Regions from separate parts of the Viridibacterium curvum genome, predicted to be linked through region 3. Evidence: predicted binding sites of a transcription regulator. Region 3 holds the regulator's gene; each other region holds the start of a gene.

Region 1 (4,803 bases), on a different contig from region 3:
GCCTGTGCGAGATGCTGGCGCAGGGCAAGACGGGCAGCGTGGATGGCATCGGGATCGACGACTTCCATCTGCTCGGCGAGGTAGGTTTCGGAGGGCAGGACCAGTGCTTCGGCAACGAGGGCCGGGTCACCACCAGGCGTGAAGGCAGAGGCCAGCAGGCTGCGGATGGCGCTGGTGTAGCTGGCGGGGACCCACGCGGGCTCCCACGGCGTGGGGAGGAAGGTCGCCGCGCCGACTTCCACATCGGAGGGCGCTTCTTTCCAACCCGTGGGGCGGGGGGCCGCAAGCATCCTGACGCCATTCATAAGGATGCCTGTGGCGAGGCGTTGGCCGGCTTCCCAGCGATTCACTGCATCAGTGTCATGCGCCATCAGGTGCGTCAGCGCGGCCTCGCTGTAGTCGTAGTCGAGGATCACCGGCGCAGAGAAGCCGCGCAGCAGGGAAGGCACGGGCTCAGCGGTGATCTCCTCGAACACGAAGGTCTGCGTGTCCTCGCGCACAGTGAGTACGCGTTGCGTGCCCTGCACGGCCGCCTCGCCGGCGAGGCGCAGCGGCAGCTCCTTGCCCGCAGCATCCAGCAGGCCAATCACCAGCGGCAGGTGATAAGGGCCACGCTCCTGCGGAAGGCCTTCGCTGGCCATGCGCTCTTCGTAAGGTGTGGCGGGGTACTGCTGCGTGACCGTCAACGTGTAGCGCTTCGCAGCAGCATCAAACTCGCTCTTCACCACAAGGCGCGGCGTGCCGGCCTGGTTGTACCAGCGCTGGAACTGCGTGAGGTCGAGACCGGATGCGTCCTGCATCGCGGCGACAAAGTCCTCACAGCACACAGCCTGCCCGTCGTGGCGCGCGAAGTACAGATCCATGCCCTTGCGGAAGGCCTGCTTGCCGATGAGGGTGTAGATCATGCGGATGACTTCCGCCCCCTTTTCGTACACCGTCGCGGTGTAGAAGTTGTTGATCTCGGCGTAGCTCGCCGGGCGGATCGGGTGGGCCATGGGACCGGCATCTTCCGGGTACTGCGCGGCGCGCAAAGTGCGCACTTCCTGGATGCGCGTCACGCCGGCCGAGTGCACGTCCATGCCGAAGTTCTGGTCGCGGAAGACGGTGAGGCCCTCCTTCAGCGAGAGCTGGAACCAGTCGCGGCAGGTCACGCGGTTGCCCGTCCAGTTGTGGAAGTACTCGTGCGCGACGACGCGGTCAATGTTCTGGTAGTCCGTATCGGTCGCGGTGTCCGGGCGGGCCAGCACGTACTTGGTGTTGAAGATGTTGAGACCCTTGTTCTCCATTGCGCCCATGTTGAAGTCACCGACGGCGACGATCATGTAGTGCTCAAGGTCCATCTCCAGACCGAACACATCCTCGTCCCACTTCATCGACTTCTTCAGCGCGGCAATTGCGTGGTCGCACTGGTCGAGCTTGCCGGGTTCGACATACACGGCGCAGCGCACGCGGCGGCCCGAGGTCGTCGTGTAGTAGTCCTCCAGCACGTCGAGCTTCGCCGCGACGCAGGCAAACAGGTAAGCCGGCTTGGCAAACGGGTCTTCCCAGGTCGCCCAGTGGCGGCCCTCATTTCCGTCACCGCTCTCCTCACCCTGCGCAACCGGGTTGCCGTTCGACAGCAGGATGGGGAAGCTGGCCTTGTCCGCATGCAGGGTGCAGCGGAACTTCGCCATCACGTCCGGCCGATCCGGGTAGAAGGTGATGCGGCGGAAACCCTGCGCCTCGCATTGCGTGAAGTAGCCATCCTTGGAGCGGTAGAGCCCCGACAGCTGGGTGTTCTTGTCGGGCTCGATGCGTACTACCGTCTCCAGCACGAAGGCGTCCGGGGTGTCGGCCAGCGTCAGGCTGGTCTCGTCAAGCTGGTAGGCGCTTTCAGGCAGGCTGCGGCCGTCGAGGCGCAGGGCCTCAAGGTGCAGCTCTTCGCCATCGAGCCGCAGCGCACTGGCACTGGACGCCGGGTTGCGACGCATCGCCAGTCGGGCCGTGACACGGGCAAAGCCCCGGTGAATGGCGATATCCAGCTCGACCGTGTCGACCAGGTGGCTGGGGGGGGTGTAGTCCTTGAGATAGATGGTCTGCGGGGCGTTCATGCGGGGATTCCAGTGAGGCAGGGCAACGGCGAAGCGCCCATTGTAGGCCGTAGGGCGGGAGCCGAGCCGCGTTGACCTGGATCAAGCCATGCTGCGCCGCGCTGCAGTTAGAGTCCAGACTGGCTTGTTGTTTGCTGGAGGAGTAGACGGCAAAGCCGGCAAACGCCACCGGCGGGACAGGAACGACCATCATGCGAAAACTCAGTCTGCGATTGAAACATCTGACCCAGGAGCACCGTGCAGCAATGCTGCTGGCTACGGCTGCGCGCGATGCCATGCCGCAGAGTGATGAGGACCTGCCCGAGTTTGTCGAGCGGATCCGCAACATTTTCATCCAGGAGATGGAACCCCACTTCCTCGAAGAAGAGCGCCACGCACTGCCACGCCTGCGCGAGCTGGGCCGCGACGACCTGGCCGACCGCACCTACCAGGAACACATGCACATGCGCGGCCTCATCGAAGCCTTGCATGAGCAGCCCAGCGCGCTACTCATCCGCGAGTTCTCGAATGCCATGCAACGGCATGTGAACTTCGAGGAGGAAGAGGTTTGGGAAGTGCTGGAGGATGCAATGGAGGCGACACAGCAGAGTTGAGTCGGCCGTACGGGCTCCGGTCAGCCAACCGTGATGGTTTTTGACGGCCCCTTGAAGACATGCATCTTGCCGGAGTGCAGTAGCGATACCTTGCCCGTCACGCTGGTGACCTGGTACCCGAGGTTGGAGGCGAGGGTTTGCTTGCCGATACCCGTGATCTCGCCGTGGTCGGCGCTGCTTGCAACCCCCGGCCCCGAAACCGTGTTCAGCTTGCTGCTGCGCTTGTAGTGCACCTGCACCGACGTCGCTCCGGTGCGCTGGAAGTGCACGTAGATGGAATCCGTTGTGGAGGTTGGCAAGCCGGATTCCACCGTGTCGTAACACAGCACATCACCCCTGTAGCCCAAGGCTTTGGCCAGTGCGGCCACTTCGCTGGACAGATCCCCGTCCTGGCCCGTGCCATAGCGTTTCGCAAAGAAGCCGGCGACGTACATCGCGTTCCACTTCGGGTCCTGGATGAACCCGCTGTGCTGACCAATCCACTCCGCGAACTTCTTGCCGCCCTGATCACCGCCGATCAGATGCATGCCGAAAAGGCCACCGTCATTCTGCAGGACAAGCGCCATGCAGTCCGCGAGATTGGGGAAGCCCAGCAGGCTGGTGCTGTAACCGATCTGGCGTTCGCACAGGTAGCGCAAGGTGTCGGGCATGGCTCATCTCCATCGGGTCAGAGAAGTCGTATGATGTCACGCGACCTGACAGATGGGTGCGCCCGTCAGCGCTTCGTCCGCGACTCTTCGATGATTCTCGCCATCGCCGTGTAACCGCGTGCCCGCGCCAGCACCAGGGGCGTGTTGCCCTCGCGGTCAGTGAGTCTTGGCGACGCACCAGCTTCCACCAAGGCGCGCAGTGTGGCCTGATGGCGCAGGCCGCCATCGCCGAGCACGATGGACTCGATGACGGCTGTCCAGTGCAGGTTATTGACGTGGTCGAGCGGTGCGCCCGCAGCGATGAGCTGCTTCACGACGCCGTCGTGGCCGAGATGGGCAGCGGCGATCAAAGCCGTGCCTTCGTAGCGGCTGGTGACCTGCTTCGCACTGGCGCCCAGCGACAACAGCACGCGTAGCGTTTCTTCATCGTCGGCAACACTGGCGATGGTGACGCAGTCGTAACGGTCGTCTTCGAGCAGATCGAGTTTTGCGCCGGCTTTGGCGAGCAGGCGGATGACTTCGCGTTGCTTGGCAAAGCTGGCAACGTGCAGGGGCGTGCGGCCGTGGCCGTCGCGTGCGTTGAGGTCAGCGCCGCTGGCGATGAGTTGTTGCAGGCGGGCCGTGTCGCCCTGGTGGGCGGCGGCGTGCAGGCCGCTGTAGCGGGCAGCTTCGCTGGCGCTGGGGGCGGTCTGGGCTTGTGCTGAGGGTGTGGTGGTGAGTGCCAGCAGCAGGAGTGTGGCGAAGCGGGAGAGGTTCAGCATGGTGTCCTCCGTGCTTTACGGTTACAAGCGGTTCAGATCGTCATTCCCGCGAAGGCGGGAATCCAGCGTCGTTCGTAAAGTCACTGGATTCCCGCCTTCGCGGGAATGACGGTACAGGCAAAGACCGACTTACTTGAGCAGATCCTTGACCTTTTCAAGCGCCGCCATCGCGCACTGTTCATCCAGGTGGCCCCCGGGCGCACCACCAACGCCGACTGCGCCGATTACGTCGTTACCGACCTTGACCGGCACACCACCGCCAAGCAGCAGGTAGCCCGGGATGTAGACGAGGTTGGCGGCTGCGGGGTTCTTCTGCGCACCTTCCATCATGGCCAGCGTGGTGTTCTTCGCCGAAGCCGAGGTCCAGGCCTTCTGCTGGCTGGCGGCCAGGGTGTGCGGGCCGGCGTTGTCTGCACGCTGCACGGCACGCACGGTGCCGGCGCGGTCCACCACGGTGGCAGTGACGGCGTAGCCATTGGCGCTGCAGGCAGCGACGCTGGCGGCAGCGATCTGGTTCGCCAGATCGAGCGACATGTTCTTCTCGGTACGCACAGCAGTGCTCTGGGCGCTGGCGAAACCGGCGGCGGCGAGCAGGGCGATGGCGGTGAGGGTGTGGATCTTGCGCATGGTGTTCTCCTTTGGGTTGGGCGCCGCAGATGCGGCTGCCATGGGGAGAACTCTAGGGATCGCGCCGCCTGCGGCCCATTCG
Region 2 (4,803 bases), on a different contig from region 3:
TCATGCTCGTGCCCGAGCAGGCCAACGAGGCGCATCTGCAGCTGCTGTCCGAGCTCGCCACGATGTTCAGTGATCGCGAATTCCGCGATGCGCTGACGGAATCCGCCGACGCGCGCGCGCTGCACAGCCTCTTTGCCGAGTGGGACGCCAATGCGGCGAACCAGCGTCGCCCAGCTGTTTGAAGCCAACCGGGCCGCGCTGCGCCTGCGCCATGTCGCAGGCCGGCTCGACACCCATATCACCGTTCACGATGACCGCGTGTGGGCAGCCGACCTCGTCGGCCACCTCAACCTGATCCACCCCACGCGCCTGCAGGTCATCGGCCAGACCGAGTTCGAATGGGCGCGCCGTCAGGCCAAGGACAAGCTGGAGCACCACCTGCTCGCCATCCTCGCCGCACCACCCCCTGCAATCATCGTCGCCGACGACTGCGAGGTGCCCGACATCATCCGCCGCAACTGCGAAGATGTTGGCGTTCCCGTACTCGCCTCGCCGCTCGAATCAGCGCGCGTCATCGAAGTGCTGCGGTCCTTCCTGTCGCGTCGTCTCGCCGAGCGCGTCTCGCTGCACGGCGTGTTCATGGACGTGCTGGGCCTCGGTGTGCTCATCACCGGCGACTCGGGTGCAGGCAAATCCGAACTCGCGCTCGAACTCATCTCGCGCGGCCACGGTCTCGTTGCCGACGACGTGGTCGAGATCTCGCGCATCGCCTCGGGCGTACTCGAGGGCAAGTGTCCCGAGATGCTCAAGGACTTTCTCGAAGTGCGCGGACTGGGCATCCTCAACATCCGCACGATCTTTGGCGAAACGGCCTGTCGTCGCAAGATGCGCTTGCGTCTCATCGTGCACCTGCAGAAGCGCAACGTGCAGGACGAACCGCTGCGCCTCACGCTCGACGATGAGGAACAGGACGTGCTGGGGGTTGGCGTACGCCGCATCATCCTGCCCGTGGCGGCAGGTCGCAACCTCGCCGTGCTGCTCGAAGCGGCCGTGCGCAACACCATCCTGCAACTGCGCGGCATCGACTCGACGCAAGAGTTCGTCGACCGCCAGCGCGATGCGCTGGATCGGGACGATCCCTTCGAGCACTAGGCAGGAACCAAAACAACAACGGCGCCCGCAGGCGCCGTTGTTGTTTGGGCCGCGAATTTGCGGCGGCAACTCAGGCCGGCCGGGCAGCCTTGGTCAACGGCGAACCCAAGGCCTGCGGCGCACGCAACAGGAATTCCAGCACGTCACGCACCGGGCGGATCTCGTTGCCAAAGGGCAGCATGCCCTTGCCGCGGAAGAACAGGCCATTCTTCACGTCACCGTGGCAGGCTGCGGCAAGGTGCTTGTCGATGCAGAACTGGCCGGCCTTGGGCAGGCGATCACGCAGGCCGCACTGGATCAGGCAATCCCAGCGCTGCGAGCAATTCCGTTCCGCATCGGCTGTACGTTCGGCAGCTGCCTGCAGTTTGGTCTCACGCTGCAGGTAACGCGACAACCATGGCGTGTTGACGGCACGCGCCGGCAGGCCCGCCACACTCATGAATTCGACGATGTCTTCGGGCTTCGCATTGGCCAGCACATGCTTGAACTCGATGTCGGCATCGCCCTCTTCGGTCACGGCAAAGGCAGTGCCGACCTGCACGGCCGAAGCACCCAGCGCCATCAGCTCGCGGATGCGTTCATGCGAGTTCACGCCACCCGCTGCGATGAGGGGGATCTCGCCCGGTTTCAGCCCAAGCTGTTCAAGCGCCTGCACGCACTCGGGCAGCACGGTTTCCATATCGAAACGCTGGTTGGCGGTGTCGCCCACATTTGCCGCGCCAAGGTGACCGCCCGCCCAGCCCGGATGCTCCAGCACCACGGCATCGGGCAGGCGCCCCTTGCGCATCCAGCGTTTGACCACCAGCGACAGGCCTCGCGCATCGGACAGGATGGGGATCAGGGCCACCTCCTTGAACTCAGACACGAGCTCCGGCAAATCCAGCGGCAAGCCGGCGCCCATGACAATGGCGTTGGCGCCGGAACGGCAGGCCTGGCGCACATAGTCGGCGTACTGACTGACGGCACGCATGACATTCACAGCCACAGCACCCGCGCCGCGCGCCAGCTCCAGCGCAGCTTTGACCTCGCGATCCAGCGCTTCGAGGTTGGCCGCTTCGATGAGCTCGCGCGTCGCACCCTCGGTACGTGCCATGAGATCGGCATGCAAGCGACGCAGATCGACACTGGCAATGGTGCCAAGCCCACCCAGCGAAGCGACGGTGCCGGCAAGGCGGTGAGCAGAGACGCCAACGCCCATGCCGCCTTGCACGACGGGCAGGAGTGGACGGCCACGCAAAATCAGATTGGGGAGTGTGTGTGTGAGCACGGGGATCGCGGCGGTCATAGCCAGCCTTCATGATGAAAGACGCTATGCTCTCGCCTCAGGCAATCGCAAAGCTTGATCCAGCTCAAATCCGGCCAAGCCGCGAATGCCTTGTCTGCCGTACGTTCTCCGGACACGTACGCGCATCCTGCGGGGGCAGGAGCCAGACCCGGCCGACCTTTTCGGCCATCAATCCACTCAGATCGGGGAATCCATGAAGACAGCCAGGAAATCAGTTATCGGTGCCGCTTTCGCCACCCTGCTGGCGTTCACCGGCCCGGCTTTCGCGCAAGACGGGGCAGGACAAGACAAACAACAACAGGAGATGGAAAGCGCTGTCGCGGCTGTACGCACAGCCCTGCAGCCGGGCCCGGTGGAGATTCCCCTGACCGATCAGGCGAAACTCAAGCTGCCGGCCGGTTACGCATTCGTCCCCAAGGCCGAGGCCGCACGCTGGATGAGTGCCATGGGCAATCACACAGACGCGCGTTTCATCGGTGTCATCGTCGGCGACAAGATCGAGGGTTTCGTGACCGTGGACTTCGAGAAGTCCGGTTACATCAAGGACGAAGACGCCAAGACCTGGAACGCGGACGAATTGCTGAGCAACATTCGCGAAGGCACGGCCGAAGGCAACAAGGATCGCGCTGCACGCGGCCTGCCCGAGATGGACATCATAGGCTGGGTAGAGAAACCCGGCTATGACGCCGGCACGCACCGCCTGATCTGGTCGATCTCGTCGCGCAACAAGGGCGCGCCGGCCGACAGCGAACAAGGCATCAACTACAACACCTATGTGCTCGGCCGCGAAGGCTACTTGACCCTGAATCTCGTCACCGGCCTGAAAGAGATCGAAGCGCAAAAGCCGCTGGCGCGCGAGCTGCTGGCCGCCGTGAACTTCAACGAGGGCAAACGCTACGAAGACTTCAACGCTGACACCGACAAGGTCGCCGAGTACGGCCTCGCCGCCCTCGTCGGCGGTATTGCCGCCAAGAAGCTGGGGCTACTGGCGGTCATCGGCGCCTTCATGCTCAAAGCCTGGAAACTGGTGCTGATTGGCGTGGTTGCACTGGGCGCAGGTGCGAAGAAGCTGTTCGGCAGGAACGACGAGGCCTGAGGCGGACATGATCAAGCTGCTGCTTCTGCTGCTCAATGGCGCCAAGCTCGGCAAGCTCCTCACCACCGGCGGCAGCATGCTCGTATCTGTGGTCCTGTACGCCTGGATTTTCGGCTGGGGGTACGCGGTCGGTTTCGTTGCGATGATGTTCCTGCATGAAATGGGGCACTTCATCGCGGCGCGCCAGCGTGGCCTGCCAGCCGGCTTGCCAACCTTCATCCCATTCATCGGAGCATGGACGCAACTGGAACGCATGCCACACGACGCAGAGACGGAAGCCTACGTCGGTATCGCAGGCCCTTTGGCGGGCACGCTGGCCGCGCTGATCTGCTACTTCTTCGCCAGGGACCAGCACAGTCCCTTGTTACTTGCGGTCGCCTATTCGGGCTTCTTCCTGAACTTGCTCAATCTTCTGCCAGTTCCTCTGTTTGATGGCGGCCGCATCACCGCAGCCATCTCGCGCCGGATCTGGTTTGTCGGAGTTCCCGTCCTGATCGCTTTGCTGCTCTGGCGCCCCAGTCCAGCCTTGTTCATCATGACCCTGCTCGCCGCTCCGCAGCTATGGGACGCCTGGAAAACGCGTCACGAAATCCAGCACTACTTCGAAGTACCGCTAGCCAAACGACTGGAATATGGTGCGCTGTACATCGCACTGATCGGATACCTCGCAGTCATGACCAGCGAGGTGCACGACATGTTGAGCACCGTGCGCGTTGGCGGATTTCCAACCTGATGTGCTCGCAACCGGGCAGCCCTGCCCGGTTGCCCACCCGCCTCACCCAAGAAACAGCCTGTAAGCCGGGTTGTTCGTCTCCTCCACGCATTCATAGCCCACATGCTGCAGAAAGGCCTCGAAGGCCGGCGCATCATCGGGCGGCACCTGCAAGCCGATCAGGACGCGACCAAAATCGGCGCCGTGGTTGCGGTAATGGAACAGGCTGATATTCCAGTCTGAACGCAGTTTGTCGAGAAAGCCCAGCAAGGCGCCGGGGCGCTCGGGAAAGATGAAGCGGTAGATCCGCTCGTCACGCGCCAGTGGCGTGCGCCCACCCACCATGTAGCGGATGTGCGACTTGGCCATCTCGTCGTCAGTGAGGTCCAACGCAGGCAAGCCATGTGCCGCAAGTGCATCGACCAGCTGCGTGGCCTCACCACGATGCGCTATCGCCACACCCACGAAGATGTGGGCCTGCGAGACGTCGTTGTAGCGGTAGTTGAATTCCGTGACGTTGCGTCCGCCAAGCTGTGCGCAGAAGGCCTTGAAGCTGCCGGGCTGTTCGGGAATGGTGACGGCAAGCACGGCTTCACGCTGCTCGCCCAGCTCGGCACG
Region 3 (4,803 bases):
TTCAGGTATGTCCCACAGGCATCGACATTCGCAATGGCCTGCAGTACGAATGCATTGGCTGCGCGGCTTGCATCGACGCCTGCGATCAGGTGATGGAGAAGATGGATTACCCGAAGGGGCTGATCCGCTACTCGACCGAGAACGCTGTGCGCAAACATTGGGTACGTGCCGACATCCTTCGTCATGTCATGCGACCGCGCGTGCTGATCTACTCGGCCATATTGTGGGCGATCATTGGCGCCTTCATCTGGGGGCTGGCGACACGTTCGCCGGTGCGCGTTGATGTCATCAAGGATCGCACGACGCTGGCCCGCGAAGTCGAGGGCGGCTTCATCGAGAACATCTATGTGTTGCAGCTCATGAACACGAGCGAGATCGCGCGCGAGTTCCGCATCAGTGTCAGTGGCCTGTCCGATATCCGGCTCGATGGCAACGCCAGCCAGCTTGTGCAGGCTGCCAGCAACCGCACGCTGACCGTGCATGTGCGGGCGCCGGTCGAGGCGGCCGAGCGCGGCTCGCATCCCATCTACTTCGACGTCAATCTCGACGACCCGGAAATCCGGCCGCTGCGCGAGAAGAGCGTCTTCATCATGCCCTGAGGGAGAGCCCATGAGCGCCACATCGCCCCTGCACCATAGCGCCGCGACGAAGCCCTGGTACCGCGAGCCCTGGCCCTGGTTTCTCATGAGCCTGCCGGTCACTGCCGTGCTGGCGGGCATCGTGACGACGGTCTACGCGGTTCGTACCAACGATGGCGTGGTAGCCGACGACTATTACAAGCAGGGGCTGGCTATCAACCAGACACTTGCGCGTGACGACATGGCGGCGCAGTTGGGCCTGCGAGCCAGTCTCGACGTGGTCGATGGCATGGCGCAGGTGAGCCTCAGCGGCAAGGATGGTGTGACGCTGCCCACCGAATTGCGCCTCACCTTGAGCCATCCAACGCGGCAGGGCGGTGACCAGCAGGTGGTACTGAAGCGCACGGGGGCTGCCTATCGGGGCGAGCTCGTGCTGCAGGGCAGCGGGCTGCGCACAGTGATTCTTGAGGACGCCATGCGCAGCTGGCGTCTCAGTGCCGGCGTGCAGTTGCCTGCCACAGGCACTGAGCTGTTGCCGCGTACGCCCGCTACGGCATCTGTCGTCACAGCGCCCTGACACAGGAGGGCCGAATGCGCCGCTTGATCCTGATTTTCTGGCCGTCATTTCTCGCCGCAGGCGTGGCAGAGGTGGTCTTCTTCACGCTCATCGATCCGCAAACGCTTTACCTCTTGGGCGAGCCGGTGCATGCATCGCGGATTGCGACCTATTCGACTGGTTTCTTTGCATTCTGGGTGCTTTGCGCGGCGTCAAGCTGGGCAACGCTTTTCTTTGCGCGCGGTCGCGACGACATCAATCAGCCGCACTGATCACGCGGCACTCATTCAGGCTTCGCGGTACACCAGTACCGGGATGGTGGTGTGGGTCAGCACCTTGTGTGTCTCGGATCCGATCAGCAGGCCAGCTAGCCCACGCCGGCCATGCGAAGCCATGAAAATCAGGTCGCAGCCGGCCTTGGAGGCCGTGTCGATGATCATTTGCCAGGGCGTGTCGCTGATGTCGGTGTGCGTCTCGGCGATCAGGCCAGCGGCGACAGCTTCGGCGCGTACCTTGCCGAGAATGGTTTCGGCCATTTCACGGGTGTCGCGCTGGAAATCGTCGCGGCTTTCCGGCGCAATGAGGGCGCCTTCACCAACGATGGGCAGCGGATAGTCCGGCTGCACATGCAGAAACGTGATGCGTGCCGCGAGTGATTGAGCAAAGGCAACGGCCTTGCTGGCTGCGTGGGCCGACAGGGGTGAGCCATCGACCGGTACGAGCAGGTGTTTGTACATGATGCTTACCTCCTGCATGAAACCATGAGGGAACCCATGGTTCATGCTAGACCCCGGCAAGGCATCCTGCCCGCATGGCGGCGGGCATGTTTGATGCAGGTAAAACCCGGGGCGGGGGTCAGCAGTTATTGTGGTCCAGCAGTTTGCGCAGACCGTCGCCATCCAGGATGCGGATGTGCTTCTGCTGCACGCCGATCAGCCCTTCGTCGTGGAAGCGCGAGAAGGCGCGGCTGACCGTTTCGAGCTTGAGACCGAGGTAGGAGCCGATTTCCTCGCGCGTCATGCGCAGGTGGAATTCGGACGAGGAGTAGCCGCGCAGCTTCATGCGCTGCGACAGGTTGATCAGGAAAGCGGCGATGCGTTCTTCGGCGCGCATCGAACCGAGCAGGATCATGAGGCTCTGGTCGCGCACGATCTCGCGGCTCATGAACTTGTGGAACTCGCGTTGCAGCGAGCGGATCTCGTGTGAAAGCACCTCAAGCTGGTCATAGGGCATGACGCAGACTTCACTGTCTTCCAGCGCGGTGGCGTTGCAGACGTGGGTGTCGTTGCTGATGCCATCCAGACCGAGGATCTCGCCCGCCATCTGGAAGCCGGTGACCTGTTCGAGACCTTCCTCGGTGAGGATGTCGGTCTTGAAAAAGCCGATCTTGATGGCGTAGAGCGCGTTGAAGGGATCGCCTGCGCGGTAGAGCGGTTGGCCACGCTTGATCTTGCGGCGTGCCACCAGGCTGTCGAGCTTGTGCAGGTCGTCGTCTTCGAGTCCGACGGCGAGGCAGAGCTCACGCAGGTTGCACTGGGAACATGCGGTACGCATGTTGTTCGCGGTGATGGGGATGATTTGCTGATCCATTTTGCTTTCCTGCGTTGCTGATCAGGAGCTTATTGGCAATAGCTATCAAGTCTCTTGATCGTCATCAAAGTTTCAGACTGGAAACTCTGCAAAGGTCCGATACAGATGATCGTAACAGAGGCCGCAGCATGCCGAAGAATATTAGTTTCAACCCCGACCTGATCCGGCGCTACGACCTGCCGGGTCCTCGTTATACCTCATTCCCGACTGCAGACAGGTTTGTCGATGTTTTCGACTCGACCGCGCTGGAGCAGCATCTGGCCCGTCGCGCCAGCGACGGCGTTCTGGGCGGCATCGAGCGAGGGCTGTCCCTGTATTTCCATATCCCGTTCTGCAATACCGTCTGCTACTACTGCGGCTGCAACAAGATCGTCACGAAAGACCGCTCGCTTGCGGACCGCTACATTTCGTATCTTGATCGCGAAATGTCGATGCAGACGGCCTTCCTGTCCGGTTCGCGCCAGGTTTCGCAAATGCATTGGGGCGGCGGCACGCCGACTTTTCTCGATGGTCGCGAGATCGTGCGTCTGATGCGTGCCATCCGCGAGCACTTCCAGCTCAAGCGGGATGGCGAGTACTCGATCGAGATTGATCCGCGCAAGGTCAGCAACGACAAGGTCGCCCTGCTGGCAGATGAAGGCTTCAACCGCATGAGCATCGGTGTACAGGACTTCGATCCGCTGGTGCAGATGGCAGTCAACCGGGTACAGAGCATCGCAGAGACGCGTAGTGTGGTTGATTCGGCGCGCACCAACGGTTTCCGCTCGGTGAGCATGGACCTGATCTACGGTTTGCCCTTGCAGGATGTGTCACGTTTCGCCAATACGCTCGATTCAGTGCTGGAGATGCAGCCGGATCGCCTGGCGCTGTACAGCTATGCCCATTTGCCCGCGCGGTTCATGCCGCAGCGGCGTATTGATGCCGGGCAGCTCCCGGCGCCGGAGGAAAAGCTGGCCTTGCTCGCGCTGGCCATCGAGAAGCTGGGCGAGGCGGGTTACGTCTATATCGGCATGGATCACTTTGCCCGCCCCGACGACGAACTGGCGGTCGCCCAGCGGCGTGGCAGCCTGCACCGCAACTTTCAGGGCTATTCCACGCATGCCGAGTGTGATCTGCTGGCGTTTGGTGTTTCTGCCATCAGCAGTGTCGGCGGCGCCTACAGCCAGAACGAGAAGGATCTTGCCCAGTACTACGCAGCAATCGACCGTGGCGATCTGCCAGTGATGCGCGGGTGGGTGATGAGTAGTGATGACATGATGCGCCACGCCATCATCCAGTCGCTGATGTGTCACTTCGAATTGTCGCTGGAGGCGATAGAGCAAGCTTTTGGCATCAACTTCCGTGAAACATTCGCGTATGAGATTGCGGCTTTGCGGCCGCTTGAAGATGCGGGACTGGTACGTCTCGATGGCGACTGGCTGAGCGTGACGGAAGCCGGGCGCATGCTGGTACGCGTAGTGGCCATGGTGTTCGACAACTACCTGCGGCGCGACAGCGCCCAGCCGCGCTATTCGAAAGTTATCTGAGCCTTGTCGGCGCTAAGATCGGCGTTTTGATACGCGGGGCCTGACATGCCGGACGCCGGGTTGCTGGCTGTATTCCTGATTGGCCTGCTGGGTGGCACGCACTGCGTCGGCATGTGCGGCGGCATCGTCACGGCGCTCAGTGGCCCGGTCATCCAGCCGGGTACGCGGCTTCGTGCACGTCCGGACTGGCGTTTGCATCTGGCATACAACGGTGGGCGCATGCTGACGTACATCTTGCTGGGTGCGGTGTTCGGTGCGCTGGGCTCGGCCACTTTGCTGTTCAACCATGTGTTGCCGGTGCAGCTTGCCCTGTACGTGCTGGCCAACCTGCTTTTGCTGGCGCTTGGCGCCTATCTGCTGGGCGTGACCGCTTTGCTGGCTCCGCTGGAACACATCGGCGGCAAGCTATGGCGGAGAATCCAGCCGCTGGCAGCGCGGTACCTGCCGGCACGCAGCTGGCAGCAGGCCCTGCCGCTGGGTATGCTGTGGGGGCTCATTCCATGTGGGCTGATTTACAGCGTGCTGTCGACGGCCTTGCTGAGCGGCTCGGCGA

Evidence for each region. Region 3 encodes FNR, which switches genes on or off when oxygen is low (the NO sensors DNR and NnrR bind a similar motif). Its sites were predicted from a motif close to TTGANCTAGNTCAA; they were not measured.
Region 1: a site for FNR is predicted at 2,162-2,175, ahead of ABEA02_RS10910 (hemerythrin domain-containing protein). Genes of this name have one in related genera too.
Region 2: a site for FNR is predicted at 2,432-2,445, ahead of ABEA02_RS12630 (NAD(P)H-dependent flavin oxidoreductase). Genes of this name have one in related genera too.

Annotation. Positions count from the first base shown of each region.
Region 1 is NZ_BAABLD010000008.1:688,838-693,640, reverse strand. It holds gene pepN (aminopeptidase N) at 1-2,090, opposite strand, end outside; gene ABEA02_RS10910 (hemerythrin domain-containing protein) at 2,282-2,683, shown strand; gene ABEA02_RS10905 (hypothetical protein) at 2,704-3,333, opposite strand; gene ABEA02_RS10900 (ankyrin repeat domain-containing protein) at 3,399-4,094, opposite strand; gene ABEA02_RS10895 (GlcG/HbpS family heme-binding protein) at 4,224-4,721, opposite strand.
Region 2 is NZ_BAABLD010000008.1:1,039,286-1,044,088, reverse strand. It holds gene ABEA02_RS12640 (PTS sugar transporter subunit IIA) at 1-182, shown strand, start outside; gene hprK (HPr(Ser) kinase/phosphatase) at 151-1,092, shown strand; gene ABEA02_RS12630 (NAD(P)H-dependent flavin oxidoreductase) at 1,163-2,377, opposite strand; gene ABEA02_RS12625 (DUF2167 domain-containing protein) at 2,571-3,473, shown strand; gene ABEA02_RS12620 (site-2 protease family protein) at 3,481-4,206, shown strand; gene ilvA (threonine ammonia-lyase, biosynthetic) at 4,249-4,803, opposite strand, start outside.
Region 3 is NZ_BAABLD010000001.1:98,331-103,133, forward strand. It holds gene ccoG (cytochrome c oxidase accessory protein CcoG) at 1-599, shown strand, start outside; gene ABEA02_RS00490 (FixH family protein) at 610-1,155, shown strand; gene ABEA02_RS00495 (hypothetical protein) at 1,170-1,406, shown strand; gene ABEA02_RS00500 (universal stress protein) at 1,422-1,871, opposite strand; gene fnr (fumarate/nitrate reduction transcriptional regulator Fnr) at 1,990-2,724, opposite strand; gene hemN (oxygen-independent coproporphyrinogen III oxidase) at 2,853-4,250, shown strand; gene ABEA02_RS00515 (sulfite exporter TauE/SafE family protein) at 4,296-4,803, shown strand, end outside.